One region of the Desulfosporosinus acidiphilus SJ4 genome, then DNA from elsewhere that is predicted to be linked to it. Evidence: riboswitches for the same ligand, from Rfam matches in the RefSeq annotation. Region 1 holds a riboswitch; the other holds the start of a gene.
What was found. A riboswitch is a leader RNA that binds a small molecule or an ion and turns the genes downstream of it on or off. The one in region 1 is predicted to bind cobalamin.
Positions count from the first base shown of each region.

Region 2: another riboswitch for cobalamin. It lies ahead of cobT (nicotinate-nucleotide--dimethylbenzimidazole phosphoribosyltransferase); the one in region 1 lies ahead of DESACI_RS02745 (HoxN/HupN/NixA family nickel/cobalt transporter).

Region 1 is NC_018068.1:560,368-563,958, reverse strand. Features, by position in the region: gene DESACI_RS02750 (hypothetical protein) at 1-87, shown strand, start outside; gene DESACI_RS25710 (SHOCT domain-containing protein) at 82-156, opposite strand; gene DESACI_RS02745 (HoxN/HupN/NixA family nickel/cobalt transporter) at 348-1,367, opposite strand; cobalamin riboswitch at 1,499-1,689, opposite strand; gene DESACI_RS02740 (two-component system sensor histidine kinase NtrB) at 1,822-2,961, opposite strand; gene DESACI_RS02735 (sigma-54-dependent transcriptional regulator) at 2,992-3,591, opposite strand, start outside.
Region 2 is NC_018068.1:3,555,769-3,559,359, forward strand. Features, by position in the region: gene cobT (nicotinate-nucleotide--dimethylbenzimidazole phosphoribosyltransferase) at 29-1,147, opposite strand; cobalamin riboswitch at 1,247-1,423, opposite strand; gene DESACI_RS16265 (cell wall-binding repeat-containing protein) at 1,486-3,591, opposite strand, start outside.

The DNA of each region.
Region 1 (3,591 bases):
AATGCTGGTTGCCGAATCATATGGTTCTGTGTGAACGACGATCTCAATAATTTAGTTACTGCAGCTTTCGAACGATTCCCCTTATAAAATATTCTTGTAAATCTGTTGAAACTCTTCTGAAGAAATTTCGCCTTTGGCATATCTCTCTTTCAGAATCGTTAAAGCAGTATTGTTTTTTCTCTTTGAATTGATTTCTCTTTTGAATGTCCCAAGAATCTATTTCACAATTTGCATACTGTTCCTTCAATTTCATAAAACTTGGGTTATCCTAGTCTAACCAGTCATCATCAATAAGCATTTTTAGGGGTTCATAGAAAAAACATTACACAATGGGAAAACAAAATATCTTATACAAAACTACTTTCTTTTTCACCAAGTCGGAACACTTTCCAGCCGATCAATGACACAGACCAAACCAATATGAACATTCCTGCAAGCATAAAACCCATCTTGTTAAAATCCAAGTTTTGTAGCCAGAGCCAAAACCCACTGTTAAGCCCGCTTTCTTGGGCAAACACCCGGCCGACTTCGATAATACCGATAACTCCTGCAGCCAAGATTGAAAGGCCCGTGATAGTTAGGTTATAATAAACTTTTCTCAAAGGTGAAGTAAGTACCCATTGATATGCGGTCGACATAAAGAAACCGTCCATGGTATCCATCATACTCATACCAGCAGTAAATAGAATAGGGAAAGATAAAACAGCGAACCAAGGTACACCACTCGCCGAGGCAGAGGCTGATGTTGCCAGGACCGCGATTTGTGTTGCCGTATCAAATCCAAGTCCAAACAAAAGCCCTATTAGGTAAATTTGCCAGTTCTTACTAACAAGGTTAAATAACCGATTTATTGAACGATTAATAAATCCTTTATCGGGCCGTTCTACACTTTCTGAAATGTACTTACCTCTCGCCATACTATTAAAAGTTTTTACAATATCCTTTAATATCATCAAATTTACAAGAGCTAGGATAAGCAGCAAAGAACCAGAAACTAAAGTGGCCACAACCCCGCCGACAGCTTGAAATTGCGGAAGTGCTTTTTGCGCCCACTTAACGGCAAAAATAGTTAATGTGCCCATAACAATAACTACAGTTGAATGTCCACAGGAAAAGAAGAAGCCTACACCTTTTGTTTTGCTCTTTCTTTGAACCAACGTGCGGGTCATATTATCAATCGCTGCGATATGATCTACATCAAAAGCATGACTTAGTCCAAAGGTATAGGAGATTACGGCCAAGCCTAGAAGTTGAGGATATTTAAAAACACCCGTGGAGAGAAGCAACACCCCTGTAATAAGTATCGCTAAGATTGCTGATCCATACTTAATCGCGTCGAAATGCCTCTGGGTGGAAATATTACTCATTATTAAAACCCCCATAAAAATTTAAATAAAATAACAAAAACCCTTTCACTATCTGAAAGGGTTCGTAAGAGTTCTAACCAGTATCAACAACTAAAGACACCGATATACACCTCCCTAACATCCCGTAGGTAGTTTAAACTTCGGAATAAGCAGGTCTCCTGGCTCAAGATCATTGTCAACTCACGTCTTCCCAAGTTTTATCCTAGTGACATTAAGTAAGTTAACTCCCCTTCACAGTGGCGGGCACCGCGTCAGTCTTCAACTGACTTCCCTTTTCAATCCTTTCCCTCAGGAAAAGATTACTTATCCCTCGATATTTAATTACTCATATTTTAGCATACGAAAAATAGGTTGTCGAGCTATTTCGACTTATTGTGATATTTTCACACATGCAAGATTTAAAGAGGCCTTAAACTTCAGAACGATTTGCTATGGGACGCCCTGAACATTTCAATCAGGGTCCTTCCTCACATCGAGGCAACAAAATTTCAACTCTTGTTCCCCGCCCATTTCGATTTGAAACGGATATCTTCCCGCCGTGTTGATCTAGGATACGATGTACCACCGACAAGCCTAATCCGGTTCCTTTCTCCTTTGTTGTAAAAAATGGGTCATATATGTAAGGCAAGACATCGGGCGAAATTCCTTGCCCTTCATCGCTAACGGCAAATCCTACAAAGTCTTTTGGTTGAATACCCTCCAGAAGAATCCTTCCGCCTTCTCCTTGGGCATCTATGGCATTAAGTAAGATATTTAAAATGACTTGTTTAATCTGGTCAGAGTCTGCTTCAACCTCGTAATCATCAACTTGTCCTCCTGTTTGAGATAATTCAATCTGGTGCTGCCGCAGAGCAGGCTGAATTAACGAAACTCCCTCCGCCAAGAGTTTTCCTAACTTAACCCTTCCACGCACCAATTCTTTAGGACGGGCAAAACTTAAGAACTCACTAACTAACCGATTTAAGCGTTCACACTCTTCTTGAAGCACACGACAATATTCTAAAACCTCTCTATCTTCTCTCTTATCCTGAGCCAAGAGCTGAATACTTACTTTCATGATCCCCAGTGGGTTGCGTATTTCATGAGCCAGTCCGGCACTCAGGTGCCCAAGCGCGATTAACCGTTCAGTTTGCCGGATCTCGCTTTGCAAGCGTTCACGTTCTAGGCTTTCATGTTTTAACTTTTCTACTAACTCCTTCTGAATTTGAAGTGCAAGTTGATGCTTACGTGTCGCTTTCCGTTCCTGTTCAATTAGAAAACCAGTTAACCAACCAATTCCATTAGTTAGGCCAATTTCCACCCATTGAGTTAGCATAGCTGATGAAGTCATTGTCATGGTTTGAAAAAAAGTCATAAACGGAAGAATCAGAACGGTTATCAATAACCCTGATAAAATCCCTCCTGCTAAACCAAAGCGCATAGCCGCATAAATCACAGGGAGATAGTAGGCAAATTGTAACATGATGTGATAATTCATGGTGTAATGGTAAGTTGTATAATGAATGACCGTTAAAATGACAATTACGATGCTAATGATCAGCAAATCAAAATAGACTCGATGACGATTTTTGAGATCGAGTTTATAGCTTGGCAATAAAAGCACTCCTCTCAGGTATCAGCTGTCCTAATGTGGGCTTATCCCGTATTTTTCCATACGGTACAAAAAGGCGTAACGGGAAAGTCCCAGCTTTTTGGCCGCCTGGCTTTGATTACCATCCGTTTGTTCCATTGCTTGACGTATAAAGGACTTTTCAATCTCTTCAAGGGATATACCCTCCGGCGGAAGAATAAAGGGATCCAAGGTCTTCTCTGATTGATTAGATGTATTTAAGGTTGGCACCCCATCAAGACCGATTGCAGCTCCAGGAGAAATAATAACCATTCGTTCAATGACATTTTCGAGTTCTCGTGCATTTCCCGGCCAGGTATAAGCCATGAGCTGAGCAAGAACTCCCGGTCCGAGAGTCTTGTTTTTCCCATAGGCACTGAGTTTGTCTAAGAAATGTTCAACAAGGACGGAGATATCCTCCCGGCGTTCTCTCAGAGGAGGAACGAATATTGGAAAGACGTTCAATCGATAATATAAATCTTCGCGAAACCGTCCTTCTTGAGCCTCTCTTAACAAGTCCCGATTCGTGGCGGCAATGATCCTCACATCAACTTGAATGGTTTTTTCACCCCCGACCCGTTCAAATGTCCGTTCCTGAAGTACTCGCAACAGCTT
Region 2 (3,591 bases), 1.9 Mb from region 1:
GCGTAGTCGGCATTTCTGTGGTTTATGATTAAAAGTCTCCTGTACTTACACCTGCTGATTCGAAGGTGGCCATTTCATCGGCGATCTTGAGAGCAGCTTCAACCATCGGAAACATGAGAGCAGCTCCTGTACCTTCACCTAATCTCATGTTAAAATCAAGCCTCGGTTTGAGGCCAAGTTGCTTGAGGGCTATCCGGTGACCTTGTTCTTCTGAATTGTGGGAAGAAATCATATAGAGAGCTGAGAGAGGAGCAATCTGAGCTGCTGTAAGTGCGGCAGCAGTTGAGATAATACCGTCGAGAATAATGGGTACATGCTGGTAGGCCGCTTCCAGGATTGCACCTGCCAGTGCAGCAATTTCCAATCCACCGATTTTGGCAAGGGTATCGAGAGGGTCAGCAAGGTCAGGCTCATTTACCCGAATCGCCAGCTTGATTACATCTTGTTTATGCTTTAAGGCGTCATCCTTTAATCCAGTGCCGCGCCCTGTAACTTCCTCAACCGTATGGCCTGTAAAAGCTGAAATTAAAGCAGCGCTGGGAGTTGTATTGCCGATACCAACTTCACCTGTTGCCAATAAATTGATTCCAGAGTCAATTGCCTCTGCAGCAACTTTTGCACCGGTGAGAAGAGCGAGAAGAGCCTCTTGCTTTGTCATTGCCGGGCCATGGGCTATATTTCCTGTTCCGTTTTTGACACGGTTGGCCATAAGTTCAGGGGGATCTAAGGGTAAGGCAATGCCTATGTCGGTACAGATAACTTTAGCTCCGCTATTTCGAGCAAGGACATTGATACCTGCCTCGCCATTTAAGTAAGAATAGAACATTTGTGCAGTAATTTCTTGAGGGGCAGCACTGACTCCTTCAGCTACAACTCCATGATCTCCGGCCATAAGAAGTACTGCTTTTCCCTTGATTTCCGGTTGAGAAGTGCGTTGGATTCCTGCAAGTTGTTGGGAAATATCCTCCAAGACACCTAAACTCCTAAGAGGCTTTATCTTAGCATCCAGTCGTTTTTGCATGCCTGAGATAGACTCTTGATCGAGTTTTTCAATTCCATTCGTAAGCTCTTGTAAAGCAGCCTCAAGTTGTTGGATATCCGCTTTTTTGAGATTGTCAAGGCCATGAATTTTCTTCAGTGTAGTCATCTTTAAACTCCTCCCTAAATTTTGTTAAAAAATAAAGTCCCGCCACAATTGTTAGTTGTGGTCGGGACTTTGCCGTCATCGCCGCCGCTATTCTATAGTCGATAGCCTCTCTCTTAGGCAGGTCTCCTGACTCAGACTCAATCGCCCTTAACGCTCCTTCCCAGCATATGCCAGTGGATTAGCGAGGACTCGTCTCTACAGTGGTGGGTCCGTACCGGGTTTTCACCGGTTTCCCTATTCTCCCCTTATTGGGGCACCTAAAAGCAAATATTAATTTATAATTCTGAGTTTACCAAAATCTCACTAAAAGTCAAGTTAAGATTAAACGGTTTTCTGAGTTAAAAATATTTCCCTATCAACTGACCAAGCTGCTGTTCAATCTCTTTACTCACGACGGCCTCTCCCCCAAATATAGTCGCCCCGATCAGTTTTTTTCCTTTCAGATAATTCACAACTTGATCGGAAAGACTTCCGTCTGCCAGAATAATCGAGGTGTTGTGGTTAGCTGCATAGACACTTCCAGCTAAGGCATCCGGAAAGTTGTTGCCTGTAGCGATACAAACGCTTTGCCTTGCCAAGTTAAAGTATTGGCCCACGGCCAGGGAGGTATCGTAGCGGTCCTGTCCAGCAATTCTTACGATATTTGTTTTGTCTAATGAGGTGATCTGGTCTACCTGACTTTCCACCGCCGAGCTGATAACCCCTTCTCCTCCGATAATATAAACTTTGCTGGGTTTAATAGTGGCTATTTCATTTTTGACGGCATCACTGAGTCCGTCTTTTTGGACTAGGAGTATGGGATACTGCATTTCCGCTGCAATACTGCTGATGGACAGAGCGTCCGGATAGTTTTCTCCATAGGCCAGTACAATGGGTGTTCCGTTCTTGACCTGTAATTGATCTGCAATTTTAACGCAAGTATCATATCTGTCATTTCCACCTAATCTGGTGATATCGGCGAAACCACTCGCTGTTACTTTACCTTCCATGGCACTGCTGACGACCGCCGTGCCTCCTATGATATAGACTGTTCCTGCCGGGTCAAGATTTGACTTCATGTAGTCCAATACCTTTTCCTGGTCAGCATCTGAACTTCCCACTAATAATATAGGTGCATTCAGCTTGTAGGCTAGGACACTTCCGGCTAAGGCATCAGGATAGTTCTCTGCCGTGGCTAGTACAACATTAGAGAGCTTCCCAGTGTAGTTTGCATTAGCAATGGCCAATGCAGTATCAACTTGGCTCATGCCTGCAAGTCTTATGACTCCTAAGCTGGTTTGATTCATTTTGAAATTCCATTTGACGATATCCTGTTCCACAGAGATTGTCGGGCTTGTATATTGGTTATATCCATCCTTGGTGGCCACGAGGTAGTAATCTGTCGTTGGGAAGACCATGAAGCCATAGGCTCCATACGCATCACTGGTCTGCGGATCTTGATTATTGTTGGGCTTAAATCCGTCAATACCCGGTAAGGATACGACGGTATCCGGGGTTTTGCCATTGGTCTTGTTTCGTTCCGTATTGGCATAATACAAGGTAACCTTTGCTCCGACAATGGGTTTGCCCGTCGCCGCATCCGTAATGATGCCATAGGGATCAATTAAGGAGCATTTTAAACTGACAGTTCCATCCTTCGAAACGATGACTTCCAGAGTTCCAAGCGTAAGCGTTTGTCCGTTGCCTAAATCGTAGGTGATCTTATATTGATTGTCCGTTCCTTTGGCCAGGTTCTGAAGATTGATAGTCCCATCAGCTGAAACGGTTACCGACGAACCCCCTATTGATACGTAGCTTACTTTAGAAAGATCACTTAAAGAGCTCGATGTTCCGTCAGGTTGTTGAAAGGTTACAGTTTGAGCCGCCTTCATGGAAACGGTATAATTTCCGTTACTATCTGTCGTTACGGTTCCTGTCAGATTGGAAACAACTGTACCGGTCGTGCCATTGATGACATTGCCAGTTATGGTCGTTCCTCCGCCGGATGTGCTTCCACCTCCGGAGAAACCTCCTCCACCCCCTTCGTGTGTAGAATCAGGTTCCGCTTCAAACACTGCCGATATAATGACACTGGCCGCCGGCATCGTGAAGCTCGTGCCGCTGATCGGGTAATCCGTTGTTCCGTCATTATACTTTAGTGTCCCCGGTGTTAACTTCATTCCAGCATTCGGGGTTATCGTCAAGTTAATAGCTGTTCCTGAAGTTGCTGAAGTTGGGTTAGCCGTAATACTTCCCCCAGTCAGACTTCCGATACTCACCGTATAACTGTTTGCTGGAATCTGCTCAAACTGGGCGGAGACCGTCACACTGGCCGCCGGCATCGTGAAGCTCGTGCCGCTGATCGGGTAATCTGTTGTTCCGTCATTATACTTTAGTGTCCCCGGTGTTAACTTCATTCCGGCATTCGGGGTTATCGTCAAGTTAATAGCTGTTCCTGAAGTTGC